2 regions of the Bradyrhizobium sp. PMVTL-01 genome follow, and region 2 is predicted to be linked to the other one. Evidence: predicted binding sites of a transcription regulator. Region 2 holds the regulator's gene; the other holds the start of a gene.
The links. The regulator PhoB, encoded in region 2, activates phosphate uptake and scavenging genes when phosphate is short. The targets are predictions, from matches to a motif close to TGTCATNNANCTGTCAT.
Positions count from the first base shown of each region.

Region 1 (7,040 bases), 3.1 Mb from region 2:
ACCTGGTTCCTGATCGAGAAGACGCAGCTCGGCGCTTACCTGCGCGCCGCCACCGAAAACCCGACGCTGGTCCGCGCCTTCGGCATCAACGTGCCGCGCATGATCACGCTGACCTACGGGCTCGGCGTCGGCCTTGCCGCGCTCGCCGGCGTGCTCTCGGCGCCGATCAACCAGGTGCGCCCGCTGATGGGCGCCGACCTCATCATCGTGGTGTTCGCCGTGGTCGTGATCGGCGGCATGGGATCGATCATGGGCTCCATCATCACCGGCTTCGCGCTGGGGGTGATCGAGGGCCTGACCAAGTATTTCTACCCCGAGGCCTCCAACACCGTCGTGTTCGTGCTGATGGTGCTGGTGCTGCTGGTGAAGCCGACGGGATTGACGGGAAGGGCGGCCTGACATGACAACCCTGACGGACGATACGCTGCAGGCAACCCCGCGCGCAGTGCGCGACGAGATGATCGTATTCGCAGTGATGGCGCTGCTGCTGGCGGCGGTGCCCTTCACCGGCGTCTATCCGTTCTTCGTGATGCAGGCGCTGTGCTTTGCGTTGCTCGCCTGCGCCTTCAATCTTCTGATCGGCTATGGTGGCCTGTTGTCGTTCGGCCACGCCATGTTCTTAGGGACCGCCGGCTATTGCAGCGCGCATGCCCTGAAGGTGTGGGGCCTGCCGCCGGAACTCGGCATCCTCGTCGGCGTCGCCGCGGCTTTCGCGCTCTCGATCGTGACCGGCTACGTTTCGATCCGCCGCCAGGGCATCTATTTCTCGATGATCACGCTGGCGCTGTCGCAGCTGCTGTATTTCATCTACCTCCAGGCGCCGTTCACCCATGGCGAGGACGGCATCCAGGGCATTCCGCAGGGACGCATGTTCGGGGTGCTCGATCTCTCCAACCCGACGGTTCTGTATTACGTCGTGCTGGTCGGCTTCCTCGCCGGCTTCCTGCTGATCTTCCGCATCATCAATTCGCCGTTCGGTGAGGTCCTGAAGGCGATCCGCGAGAACGAGCAGCGCGCCATCTCGCTGGGCTACCGCACCGACCAGTACAAGTTCCTGGCCTTCGTCCTGTCCGGCACGCTGGCGGGCTTCGCCGGAGCGCTGAAGGTGTTCGTGGCCCAGAACGCCTCGCTCACCGACGTGCATTGGTCGATGTCGGGCGAAGTCGTGCTGATGACGCTGGTCGGCGGTCTCGGCACCATCTTCGGCCCCGTGGTCGGCGCCTTCGTGATCATCGCCATGCAGCAATATCTGGCGAGCTTCGGCCAGTGGGTGACGGTGATCCAGGGCTCGATCTTCGTGATCTGCGTGCTCACCTTCCGCCGCGGCGTCATCGGTGAAATCGCCCATTACTTCAGGCGTTCGCTCTAAGTCGTTGATTCGACGAAAAGTTAGCCATCGGTGAAAGCGGTGGATGATCCGGCTCCGCGGGCGCGAGGTAGCACGCGCGCGGACCGAAAATGGTCTATGACAGTTTCATGACGGCCCATCCGGGCCGGGCCATTATCCAACCGGTAGCCTGCCCCATGATGCGATGGTTTCGCGCGTTCCTGCCCAAGGAAGAACGGTTCTTCGACCTGTTCGACCGCCATGCCCAGACGGTGATCCAGGGCGCGATCGCGCTCCAGGGCGTGCTCAACGGGGGTGAGGAGACGCCGGTCTATTGCCAGCGCGTCAACCAGTTCGAGAACGATGCCGACAACATCACCCGCGAGGTGTTGACGGCGGTGCGCCGCACCTTCATCACCCCGTTCGATCGCGGCGACATCAAGAACCTCATCACCTCGCTGGACGATGCCATCGACCAGATGCAGCAGACGGCCAAGGCCGTGATGCTGTTCGAGGTCCGCACCTTCGAGCCGCCGATGCGGGAGATCGGCGCGCTTCTGATCGAATGCGCCAATCTGGTCGGCCGCGCGCTGCCGCTGATGCAGTCGATCGGCAAGAACGTCGCCATGCTGACTGCGATCACGGAGGAACTCGGCAAGCTCGAGGGCCGCGTCGACGATCTCCACGACATCGGGCTGAAGGAGCTGTTCCTCAAGCATCGCGACGGCAACGCGATGGACTTCATCGTCGGCGTCGAGATCTACGACCACCTCGAGAAGGTGGCCGACCGCTTCGATGACGTCGCGAACGAGATCAACAGCATCGTCATTGAGCAGGTATAGGGCGGGGCTGCCGTGGATGCTGCGTTGGGTGTTCCCCTCCTGGTCGGATTGATCGCCGTCGCGCTGCTGTTCGACTTCCTGAACGGCCTGCACGACGCCGCCAATTCGATCGCGACCATCGTCTCGACCCGCGTGCTGCGGCCGCAATTCGCGGTGTTCTGGGCCGCGTTCTTCAATTTCGTTGCCTTCATGGTGTTCGGCCTGCACGTCGCCCAGACCATCGGCACCGGCATCATCGATCCCTCGATCGTCGACGCCCAGGTGATCTTCGCAGCCCTCGTCGGTGCCATCGTCTGGAACATCGTCACCTGGGCGCTCGGCATCCCATCCTCGTCCTCGCATGCGCTGATCGGCGGCCTCGTCGGCGGCGGCATGGCCAAAGCGGGGATTTCGGCGGCGGTGTGGAGCGGTCTGTCGAAGACGGTGCTGGCGATCGTGCTGTCGCCGCTGGTCGGTTTCCTGCTCGCGATGATGCTGGTCGCGATCGTATCGTGGCTGTCGGTGCGCTCGACGCCGTTCGCGGTCGACCGCGCCTTCCGCATCCTGCAATTCGCCTCCGCCTCGCTCTACTCGCTCGGCCATGGCGGCAACGATGCACAGAAGACGATGGGCATCATCGCCGTGCTGCTGTACTCGCAGGGCCATCTCGGCAATGAGTTCTCGGTGCCGTTCTGGGTGGTGCTGTCCTGCCAGGCGGCGATGGCGCTGGGCACGCTGATGGGCGGCTGGCGCATCGTCCGCACCATGGGCCTGCGCATCACCAAGCTGACGCCGATGCAAGGTTTTTGCGCCGAGACCGGGGGCGCTGCGACCCTGTTCATGGCGACCTTCCTCGGGGTTCCCGTCTCGACCACCCACACCATCACCGGCGCCATCGTCGGCGTCGGCGCGGCCCGGCGCGTCTCGGCGGTGCGCTGGAACGTCGCAAGCTCGATCGTCTATGCCTGGGTGATCACGATCCCGGCCTCGGCCATCGTGGCCGCGCTGACCTGGTGGGCGGTCAGGATCTTCGTCAGGTGACGTGCTTCAACCCGACGATGCCGGCCACGATCAGCCCGATGCTGGCGAGGCGGAACGCCGTGGCCGGCTCCCCGAACAGGACGATGCCGAGCGTGGCGGTGCCGACCGCGCCGATCCCGGTCCAGACCGCATAGGCGGTCCCGACGGGCAGCGATTTGAGTGCTACTCCGAGCAGGATCACGCTGCCGGCCATCGCCGCGAGCGTGATGACGGAGGGAACAAGCCTGCTGAAACCCTCGGTGTATTTCAGCCCGATCGCCCAGGTGATCTCGAGAAGACCGGCGACGAACAGGATGCTCCAGGCCATGACGACCCTCCATTCACGGCAGGGTCGTCCCCGCGGCTGATATGCTGGTGGGATAGGAGGGCCGTCCCTCCCAGCGGCCGATATGGGGCTGGCCGGAGGGCTCTGCAATCACCAAATGAGGCTTGATCAGGCCCATTTTCCCTGCCAAACGCTCCCGCCATGTCCGACATCGCCACCACCGCAGCCGAATCGACGGCCCGTTCCCCGCTCGCCACCGAGGTGGCGCGGCGGCGGACCTTTGCGATCATCTCCCATCCCGACGCCGGCAAGACCACGCTGACCGAGAAGCTGCTGCTGTTCGGCGGCGCCATCAATCTCGCCGGCCAGGTCAAGGCCAAGGGCGAGCGGCGCAACACGCGTTCGGACTGGATGAAGATCGAGCGCGAACGCGGCATCTCGGTCGTGACCTCGGTCATGACCTTCGAGTTCGAGGGTCTCGTGTTCAACCTGCTGGACACGCCGGGCCACGAGGACTTTTCGGAAGACACCTATCGCACGCTCACGGCGGTCGATTCCGCGGTGATGGTGATCGACGCCGCCAAGGGCATCGAGGCGCGCACCCGGAAGCTGTTCGAGGTGTGCCGTCTGCGCGACATCCCGATCATCACCTTCATCAACAAGATGGACCGCGAGAGCCGCGACGTGTTCGAGCTGCTCGACGAGATCGAGAAGACGCTGGCGCTCGACACCACGCCGATGACCTGGCCGGTCGGCCGCGGCCGCGACTTCCTCGGCACCTATGACGTCGTCAATGGCGGCGTGCGCCTGCTCGAAGGCGGCGGCGCCAAGACCGGCGCGGCGCAGCAGATCGAGATCGCCGAGCTCGCCAAGCTCAACGCCAACCTCGATGTCGGCGCAGTGAAGGACGAGCTCGAGCTCGTCACCGAGGCCTCGAAACCGTTCGAGCTCGGCGCCTTCCGCGAGGGCCATCTGACGCCGGTCTATTTCGGCAGCGCGCTGCGCAATTTCGGCGTCGGCGATTTGCTGGAAGGTCTCGGCAGGTTTGCGCCCGAGCCGCGCGCGCAGGAGAGCGACCAGCGCAAGGTCGAGGCCACCGATCCGCGCATGAGCGCCTTCGTGTTCAAGATCCAGGCCAACATGGATCCGAACCACCGCGACCGCATTGCGTTTGCGCGCCTTTGCTCGGGCAAGCTCAGCCGCGGCATGAAGGCCAAGCTGGTGCGCACCGGCAAGAGCATGCCGCTGTCGAGCCCGCAATTCTTCTTCGCGCAGGACCGGTCCGTGGCGGACGAGGCCTTCGCCGGCGACGTCGTCGGCATTCCCAACCACGGCACGCTGCGCATCGGCGACACGCTGACCGAAGGCGAGGACTTCACCTTCGTCGGGGTGCCGAGCTTTGCCCCGGAAATCGTCCGCCGCGTCCGCCTCACCGACGCGATGAAGGCGAAGAAGCTGAAGGAAGCGCTGCAGCAGATGTCGGAAGAGGGCGTGGTGCAGGTGTTCCGCCCGCGCGACGGCGCCCCGGCGCTGGTCGGCGTGGTCGGCGCGCTCCAGCTCGACGTGCTGAAGGCGCGGCTGGAGGCGGAATATTCGCTGCCCGTCGAGTTCGAGGTCAGCGAGTTCCAGCTGGCGCGCTGGGTCTCCTCGGAGGACCGCAAGAAGCTCGACACTTTTATTGCCGCCAACACCTCGAGCATCGCCGACGACGTCGACGGCGATCCTGTGTACCTGGCGAGAAACGAGTTCTATCTCGGCTACACAAGGGAACGGGCCGAGGGCATCGAGTTCACCAACGTCAAGGACGTCAAGAAGAAGGGATAGGGGCTGCTCCCTCCAGTGCTGCATTGAGCCCCAGCCTCCGCCGTCATGCCCCGGCTTGACCGGGGCATCCAGTACGCCGCAGCCCATCGATTCAATCACGACGTCTTGGAGTACTGGGTCGCCCGGTCAAGCCGGGCGACGAGTGCCTGAACGCGAGCACGTGAACAGCCGCAGGCTTGACGTGGTCGGAGGCGATGCCACCTTCATTCCATGTGGCGCGGCATTCTCGTTCTCATCCTTCTGACGATCTCGCCGATCGCTGCCGAAGCGCAGCGACGTCAGATCAATCCGATTCCGTTCGCGCACGAGCCGTGCAGTGTGCTCGACTATCGGCCCTGCACGCCGTCCTATTGCAGTCCGCTCGAGCCCGGCCCCTGCATTCCCGAGATGGACTATCCCTATGGGCAAAATCTCCAGCTGACGATTGAGAGCGTCCCGTCCGAAGCCGATCGCGCAAGATACCAGAAGCCGGATCACGATCTCGACACGATCGGCGACCTCTTCGCCGAGCTGCGCACTTGCTGGTCGCCGCCAGCGGACAATGCGAGGGCGGGCATGCAGATGGCGGTGCGCTTCAGCTTCAACAAGGCGGGCGGCCTGATCGGGCCGCCGCGCTTGACCTTTGCGACCGCGGGCGTGCCGGCAGATATCCGAACCACCTATCTTAACGCGATCAATTCATCGCTGAAGGCCTGCCTGCCGCTGAAATTCACCAGCGGTCTCGGTGACGCCCTGGCCGGCCGGCCGATCGCGATCCGCTATGTCGACAACCGGGAGCTCGGAAAATAGCTCCATCCCCTCATCCTGAGGAGCGCGTTCTTCACGCGCGTCTCGAAGGATGAAGGCCGAGGTGCGACGGCCGGGCCTTCATGGTTCGAGGCGCCGCGCAAAGGCACCGCTCCTCACCATGAGGGGTGAGAGTTGCGAGCGGCCGCCAATCGATGATACCTCAGGGGCGGGGCTGCTTTGCGGGGAGGATGTCGTGGGTCTGCTGGTCATGATCCTGGGGCTCGTGCTGTTTTTCGGGGCCCATGTTTTTACGACGAAACGCGAGGCGCGCGCGCAGGCCATCGCAAGCCTGGGCGAGGGGACCTACAAGATCCTTTATTCGGTGGTCTCGCTTGCGGGGCTGGCGCTGATCATCTGGGGCTTCTCCCACTATCGCAGCTCCGGCTGGATCGACGTCTGGCATCCGCCGAAGGCGTTCAAGCACATCACGCTCGCGCTGATGCTGCCCGCCGCCATCCTGGTGGTCGCCTCCTATTTGCGCGGCCGCATCTATGCGACGCTCAAGCACCCGATGCTGGCCGGCATCAAGCTGTGGGCGGCCGCGCATCTTCTGGCCAACGGCGATCTCGGCTCCATCATCCTGTTCGGCTCGTTCCTGGGCTGGGCGGTCTATGACCGCATCTCGCTGAAGCATCGCAAGGATGCCGGCGGCCCGCCGATCCCGGTCGGCGGCGTCACAAATGATCTGATCGCGGTTGCCGTCGGCGTCGTTGCCTATCTGGCGCTGGCCTTTGCGTTCCATCCCGTCGTGATCGGAGTTCCCGTGGTGGGTGTCTAGCCGATCAGCGCAAGACGGCTCCCCGTCCCCATGCACGGAAGGTGACAAAGCAACGAGCCGAGGCCTCCGATGGACTGGTCGCAATCAAAAATCCCGCCAATGCATCTCGAGGCGCGCTTTGGCGATCGGGTGGTGCCGGCGTTCTGCGACCGGCCGGACAGTCTCTGGGCAATGATCGCGGAGGCCTGCGCCCGC
Region 1 covers NZ_CP193982.1:5,101,330-5,108,369, reverse strand. Annotated here, with positions in the region: gene ACRQ5Q_RS25000 (branched-chain amino acid ABC transporter permease) at 1-399, shown strand, start outside; gene ACRQ5Q_RS24995 (branched-chain amino acid ABC transporter permease) at 401-1,369, shown strand; gene ACRQ5Q_RS24990 (DUF47 domain-containing protein) at 1,525-2,169, shown strand; gene ACRQ5Q_RS24985 (inorganic phosphate transporter) at 2,182-3,189, shown strand; gene sugE (quaternary ammonium compound efflux SMR transporter SugE) at 3,182-3,496, opposite strand; gene ACRQ5Q_RS24975 (peptide chain release factor 3) at 3,656-5,278, shown strand; gene ACRQ5Q_RS24970 (hypothetical protein) at 5,489-6,067, shown strand; gene ACRQ5Q_RS24965 (NnrU family protein) at 6,261-6,845, shown strand; partial or broken gene ACRQ5Q_RS24960 (AMP-binding protein) at 6,915-7,040, shown strand, end outside.
Region 1: the regulator PhoB is predicted to act here: its motif matches at 1,466-1,482, upstream of ACRQ5Q_RS24990 (DUF47 domain-containing protein).

Region 2 (7,040 bases):
GCGCACGACCGAGGACATGCTGCTCCTGGTGCCGAACGCGCTGCGCGAGGCGGCAAGTGCGCTCGGCCTGCCGCGCTCGCTGGTGATCAAGCGCATCGCCTATCGTGCGGCCCGCTCGGGTCTCATCACCGGCGTGCTGCTCGCCACCGCCCGCGTCGCCGGCGAGACCGCGCCGCTGCTCTTCACCGCGCTGTCGAACCAGTTCTTCAGCCTCAGCCTGAACAAGACGATGGCGAACCTGCCGGTCACCATCAACAACTTCGTGCAGAGCCCCTACGCCTACTGGAAGCAGCTCGCCTGGAGCGGCGCGCTGCTGATCACGCTCACCGTGCTTGCCCTGAACATTGGCGCGCGCATCCTCGGCGCCGAGAGGACTGCAAAATGACCGATCTTTCCGTATCCGTGAGTTCCAACGCGCATCTGGCCTCGCAGCCGATGCCGGAAGCGCCCGCCAAGGTGACGGTGCGCAACCTCAACTTCTATTACGGCGACCACCACGCGCTGAAGAACATCAATTTGACGCTCGGCACCAACCGCGTCACGGCGTTCATCGGCCCGTCGGGCTGCGGCAAGTCGACCCTGCTGCGCATCTTCAACCGGATGTACGACCTCTATCCAGGCCAGCGCGCCACCGGTCAGCTGATGCTCGACCAGACCAACATCCTCGATCCCAAGCTGGACCTGAACCTGCTGCGCGCCCGGGTGGGCATGGTGTTCCAGAAGCCGACGCCGTTCCCGATGACGATCTACGAGAACATCGCCTTCGGCATCCGCCTCTATGAGAAGATCTCGAAGTCCGAGATGGACGACCGGGTCGAGAAGGCGCTGCGCGGCGGCGCGCTGTGGAACGAGGTCAAGGACAAGCTCAACGCCTCGGGCCTGTCGCTCTCCGGCGGCCAGCAGCAGCGCCTCTGCATCGCCCGCACCGTCGCGGTCCGCCCTGAAGTGATTTTGTTCGACGAGCCCTGCTCGGCGCTCGACCCGATCTCGACCGCCAAGGTCGAGGAGCTGATCCAGGAATTGTCCGAGAACTACACGATCGCGATCGTTACCCACAACATGCAGCAGGCGGCGCGCGTCTCCGACAAGACCGCCTTCATGTATCTCGGCGAGCTGATCGAGTTCGACGACACCAGCAAGATCTTCACGTCGCCGAGCGATCGGCGCACGCAGGATTACATCACCGGCCGGTTCGGCTGAGGAGACGGGACATGGGTTCTGAACATACCGCAAAGGCCTTCGACACCGACCTCCAGGAGCTCACTCGGCTCGTCGCCGAGATGGGCGGTATCGCCGAGCGCATGATCGTCGATTCCGTCGACGCGCTGATCCGCCGCGACGTCGCGCTCGGCCAGCGCGTCGTCACCACCGATGCCGAGCTCGACGCGCTGCAGAAGAAGATCGAGGAGCGCGCCGTGCTCACGATCGCCCGCCGCCAGCCGATGGCGGTGGACCTGCGCGAGATCGTCGGCGCCATGCGCGTTGCGACCGACCTCGAGCGCATCGGCGACCTCGCCAAGAACATGGGCAAGCGCGTCGCCGCGCTCGATGCCGACTTCCATCCGCTCAAACTGTTCCGCGGCCTGGAGCACATGACCGACCTCGTGCAGCAGCAGGTCAAGTCGGTGCTGGACGCCTATGCCGCGCACGATCTGCCGGCGGCGATGGCGGTGTGGAAGGGCGACGAGGAAGTCGACGCCATCTGCACCTCGCTGTTCCGCGAACTCCTCACCTACATGATGGAGGATCCGCGCAACATCTCGTTCTGCATCCATCTGATGTTCTGTGCCAAGAACATCGAGCGGATCGGCGACCACGCCACCAACATCGCCGAGACCGTGTTCTACATGATCGAGGGTCAGGCCATCACCGACAAGCGGCCGAAGGGCGACATGACGACCTTCGCCACGACGGTCCCGAATACCTGAAGACTCAAGGAGCGACGAGCCGATGGGCGCACGCATCATGGTGGTTGAGGACGAGGAAGCTCTCACCGAGCTTCTCCGCTACAACCTCGAAGGCGACGGCTATGACGTCGAGACGGTGATGCGCGGCGACGATGCCGACACCCGCCTCAAGGAGCACATCCCCGACCTGATCGTGCTCGACTGGATGCTGCCGGGGCTCTCCGGCATCGAGCTGTGCCGGAGGCTGCGCACCCGTCCCGAGACCAAGCAGCTACCGATCATCATGCTCACCGCGCGTGGCGAGGAGAGCGAGCGGGTGCGGGGGCTTGCGACCGGCGCCGACGACTACATCGTCAAGCCGTTCTCGGTGCCCGAGCTGCTGGCGCGGGTGAAGGGCCTGTTGCGGCGCGCCAGCCCCGAGCGGCTCGCCACCGTGCTCGCCTATGGCGACATCGAGCTCGACCGCGAGAAGCGCCGCGTCGCGCGCTCGGGCCGGCCGATCGATCTCGGTCCGACCGAGTATCGCCTGCTCGAGTTCTTCCTCGAGCATCCCGGTCGCGTGTTCTCGCGCGAGCAGCTGCTCGACAGTGTCTGGGGCCGCGACATCTACATCGACGAGCGCACCGTCGACGTCCATATCGGCCGCCTGCGCAAGCTGCTCAATCTCGGCCGCGAGCAGGACCCGATCCGCACCGTCCGCGGCGCCGGCTACGCGCTCGACGATCGCTTTGCGAAGGCCGAGCAGACCTGAGAGCGGCTTCGAGCAAGCCAAACAAAAAGCGCGCCACGTGGCGCGCTTGTTTATGTCTCGGTTGTCGTCCCGGCCTCACGTCGGGACGAGGTAGTTTAAAGCCGTGCTCAGCGCGTGCCGGGCTTTGCCGGCGCGCGACGGCGGTCGGCCGCGGGCTGATACGCGACGCGCGAATGCTGGGCGCAGTAGGGCAGGCCGGAGAGCGCCTTGCCGCCGCAGAAGAAGAAATCCGGGCTCGAGGGATCGCCGACCGGCCAGTGGCAGGTCGCCTCGTTCAACTCGAGCAGCGACAGCCGCTGGCTCATCGGCACCACGTTGTCGTAGGTCACAGGCTCTGCCTCGACCTCGACCTCGAAGGCCTGCGCCAGCGCGGTGTTGCCGCGCGCAATCGGGCGGCTGACCCGCATCATGTGCTGAGCCGGGCGCGCCTTGCGCGGCCGGGGAGCTGCCGATGAGGGGCTCTTGGCGCGGCCCGACAGGCCGAGCCTGTGCACCTTGCCGATCACGGCATTACGGGTCACGTTGCCGAGCTCGGCTGCGATCTGGCTGGCCGACAATCCGGCCTCCCAGAGCTTTTTCAGCTGCTCGACGCGATCGTCGGACCAGGTCAAAACCGTCATTGCACCCTTTCCCTCGCCGTGCGGCTGCCGTCCTGGCGCCTCGCGGCGAATGCCTAAGCCTCGAAAAACCCGTGCCGCCAGAATCCCTTAAGGCTCGCCGGGCGTAACCAGAACGCCCGAACGTTTACGCCGGTACATGAGGACTTAGAGGATCAGAACTGCTGCACGAGATGTCGTATCTGACAAGCCAAACGCTACAATATGGCGTGACTCACGCGCAAGAGTCAGCCGACTCGCTTCCACATGTTCCGTGGCAAAAACCCCGCAAATCCGGCACCGCAAGACTACGGATTCAGCGTTTCCCGGGGCTTTCAGGCGGCATTGACACCCGTTCTACCCGGCATAAGATAGTGCCACGTGCCGCCCTTAAAAGGCGGCACGTTTCGTTTTCCGGGCCGGTTGATGGTGCGCTGCGTGAGCGCTTCAGGCCGTCCGCAACATCAAGTGATCGTCATGACTGACAGCGCCGCGCCGCATTTGCTCCCCGTTTTCGCCAGGGCCAACCTCGGTTTCGAGCGCGGCGAAGGCTGCTGGCTGATCGCGACCAATGGCGAGCGCTATCTCGATTTCACCTCGGGCGTCGCCGTCAACGCGCTCGGCCATGCCCATCCCGCGCTGGTCAAGGCGTTGCAGGAGCAGGCGACCAAGCTCTGGCACATGTCGAACCTGTTCCAGAGCCCGGACGGCGAGAAACTCGCGGCGCGTCTGTGCCAGGAAAGCTTCGCGGACTTCGTGTTCTTCTGCAATTCCGGCGCCGAAGCGCTGGAAGGCGTGATCAAGCTGGTCCGCCATCATCACTTCTCCAAGGGCCATGCGGAGCGCTACCGCATCATCACCTTCGAGGGCGCCTTCCACGGCCGCACGCTGGCGACGCTCGCTGCGACGGGATCTGCAAAATATCTTGAAGGGTTCGGCCCGCCGATGGACGGCTTCGACCAGGTCCCGCATGGTGACATCGAAGCCGTCAAGAAGGCGATCGGTCCGCAGACCGCCGGCATCCTGCTCGAGCCGATCCAGGGTGAGGGCGGCGTGCGATCGTCGACGCCCGCCTTCCTCAAGGCGCTGCGTCAGCTCTGCGACGAGAAGGGCCTGCTGCTCGCCTTCGACGAGGTGCAGACCGGCATGGGTCGCACCGGAGATCTGTTCGCGCATCGGCGCACCGGCGTCACACCTGACGTGATGTCGCTCGCCAAGGCGCTCGGCGGCGGCTTCCCGATCGGCGCGGTGCTGGCCACCGCGGAGGCGGCAGCCGGCATGGGGCCCGGCTCGCACGGCTCCACGTTCGGCGGGAATCCGCTGGCGATCGCGGCTGCCAATGCCGTGCTCGACATCATGCTCAAGCCCGGCTTCTTCGACCACGTGCAGAAGATGTCGCTGCTGCTCAAGCAGAAGCTCGCCTCCGTGATCGACCGTCACCCTGACGTCGTCAGCGAGGTGCGTGGCGAGGGCCTCTTGATCGGCATCAAGGCCGTGGTGCCCTCGGGCGATCTCGTTGCGGCCTTGCGCAATGAAAAGCTGCTCACGGTCGGCGCCGGCGACAATGTCGTGCGCTTCCTGCCGCCGTTGATCGTCACCGAGGCCGAGATCGAGGACAGCGTTGCGCGGCTGGAGCGCGCCTGCGCTGCGATCTCGTCCAGTCAGACCAAGCGGGCTGCAAGCTGATGAGCAAGTCGCCGAAGCACTTCCTGGACATCAACGAGCTGCCGTTGTCGGAGCTCAAGAGCATGCTCGACGCCTCCGCCGCCATGAAGGCGAAGCAGAAGGCGCAGCAGCCGGTGAAGCCGCTCGAAGGCAAGACGCTGGCGATGATCTTCGAGCGTCCCTCGACGCGCACCCGCGTCTCGTTCGACGTCGCCATGCGCCAGCTCGGCGGTGAGCCCATCATGCTCACCGGCGCCGAGATGCAGCTCGGCCGCGGCGAGACCATCGCCGACACCGCGCGCGTGCTGTCGCGCTATGTCGATGCCATCATGATCCGCATCCTCAACCATGAGGCGCTGCTGGAGCTTGCGGCGAATGCGACCGTGCCGGTCATCAACGGCCTGACGCGGCGCTCGCATCCCTGCCAGGTCATGGCGGACCTCATGACCTATCAGGAGCATCGCGGCCCGATCGAGGGCCGGACGGTGGCCTGGACCGGCGACGACAACAACGTGCTGGCCTCCTGGGCGCATGCCGCCGAGCGCTTCAAATTCCAGCTCAATGTGGCAACGCCCCCGGAGCTCGCGCCGAAGAAGGCGATGCGCGACTGGATCAAGGCGACGGGCGCGCCGATCGTGCTCGGCTCTGATCCCGAGGCCGCCGTGAAGGGCGCCGACTGCGTCGTCACCGACACCTGGGTGTCGATGGGCGACAAGGAAGGCGAGCACCGTCACAACGTGCTCAAGCCCTATCAGGTCAATGCGAAGCTGATGTCGCTGGCCAAGCCCGACGCGCTGTTCATGCACTGCCTGCCGGCCCATCGCGGCGAGGAGGTCACCGACGAGGTGATCGACGGCCCGCAATCGGTCGTGTTCGACGAGGCCGAAAACCGCCTGCACGCGCAGAAGGGCATTCTGGCTTGGTGCTTCGACGCGGTGAAGTAGCGGCGCGGTCGCGTAATATTGGATCGTCATCCTGACTTTCGTCAGGACGACACGGAATTTGTACTCGCGTGCACGAGATCCGATCGCCGGAACACACCCCCTTCCATTCCCGGCTCTCCGACCCCAGATAAAGCGCCATGGTTTTCCAATCCCCTGACATGAAAACCGGGCCTGAAGGCCCGGTCCGCGCGCCATCAGCGGTTCCGGTCGACGACGCCGTGCTGCCTTACGAGGTCGACGCGCTCGACGTGCGCGGTCGCCTGGTGCGGCTTGGCCCTGCGCTCGACGACATCCTGACCAAGCACGATTATCCAGCGCCTGTCGGCAAGCTGCTCGGCGAGGCGATCGTGCTGGCGACGCTGCTCGGTTCGGCGCTGAAATTCGAGGGCCGCTTCATCCTGCAGGCCCAGACCGACGGCCCGGTGTCGTTCCTGGTCGTCGACTACAAGGCGCCGGATCATCTGCGGGCCTATGCCCGCTACGACGCCTCGCGCGTCGGCACGGCGAAGGATTCCGGCACGCTGCTCGGCCGCGGTCATCTTGCGATGACCATCGATCAGGGCCCCGACATGAGCCGCTACCAGGGCCTCGTCGCGCTCGACGGCGGCAGCCTGGAAGATGCCGCCCACGAATATTTCCTGCGCTCCGAGCAGATCCCGACCAAGGTGCGCCTCGCCGTCGGCGAGGAGTGGCGCTCGAGCGACGGCGGCAAGCATCGCTGGCGCGCCGGCGGGATGCTGATGCAATTCCTGCCGAAGGCTCCCGAGCGCGCGCGGCAGGCGGACCTGCATCCCGGCGATGCGCCCGAAGGTGTCGAGGCGCACAGTGTCGCCGAGGACGACGCCTGGGTCGAGGCGCGCTCGCTGATCGAGACCGTCGAGGACGTCGAGCTGATCGATCCGGAGCTCTCCGGCGAGCGGCTGCTCTATCGCCTGTTTCACGAGCGTGGCGTACGCGTGTTCAAGCCGCTGTCGCTGAAGGCGCAGTGCTCCTGCTCGCGCGACGCGGTCGCGTCCATGCTGAAGAGCTTCTCGCCCGACGACCGCGCGGCGATGGTGAAGGACGACAAGGTCGTCGTGACCTGCGAGTTCTGTTCGTCGGTCTACCAGTTCACGCCGCACGAGGCGGGCGTCGAGGACGCGTAAGTCCATCCTCCGTCATTGCAAGCGCAGCGAAG
Region 2 covers NZ_CP193982.1:8,204,398-8,211,437, reverse strand. Annotated here, with positions in the region: gene pstA (phosphate ABC transporter permease PstA) at 1-385, shown strand, start outside; gene pstB (phosphate ABC transporter ATP-binding protein PstB) at 382-1,200, shown strand; gene phoU (phosphate signaling complex protein PhoU) at 1,212-1,928, shown strand; gene phoB (phosphate regulon transcriptional regulator PhoB) at 1,951-2,658, shown strand; gene ACRQ5Q_RS39570 (GcrA family cell cycle regulator) at 2,766-3,278, opposite strand; gene ACRQ5Q_RS39565 (aspartate aminotransferase family protein) at 3,732-4,940, shown strand; gene argF (ornithine carbamoyltransferase) at 4,940-5,863, shown strand; gene ACRQ5Q_RS39555 (Hsp33 family molecular chaperone) at 6,001-7,008, shown strand.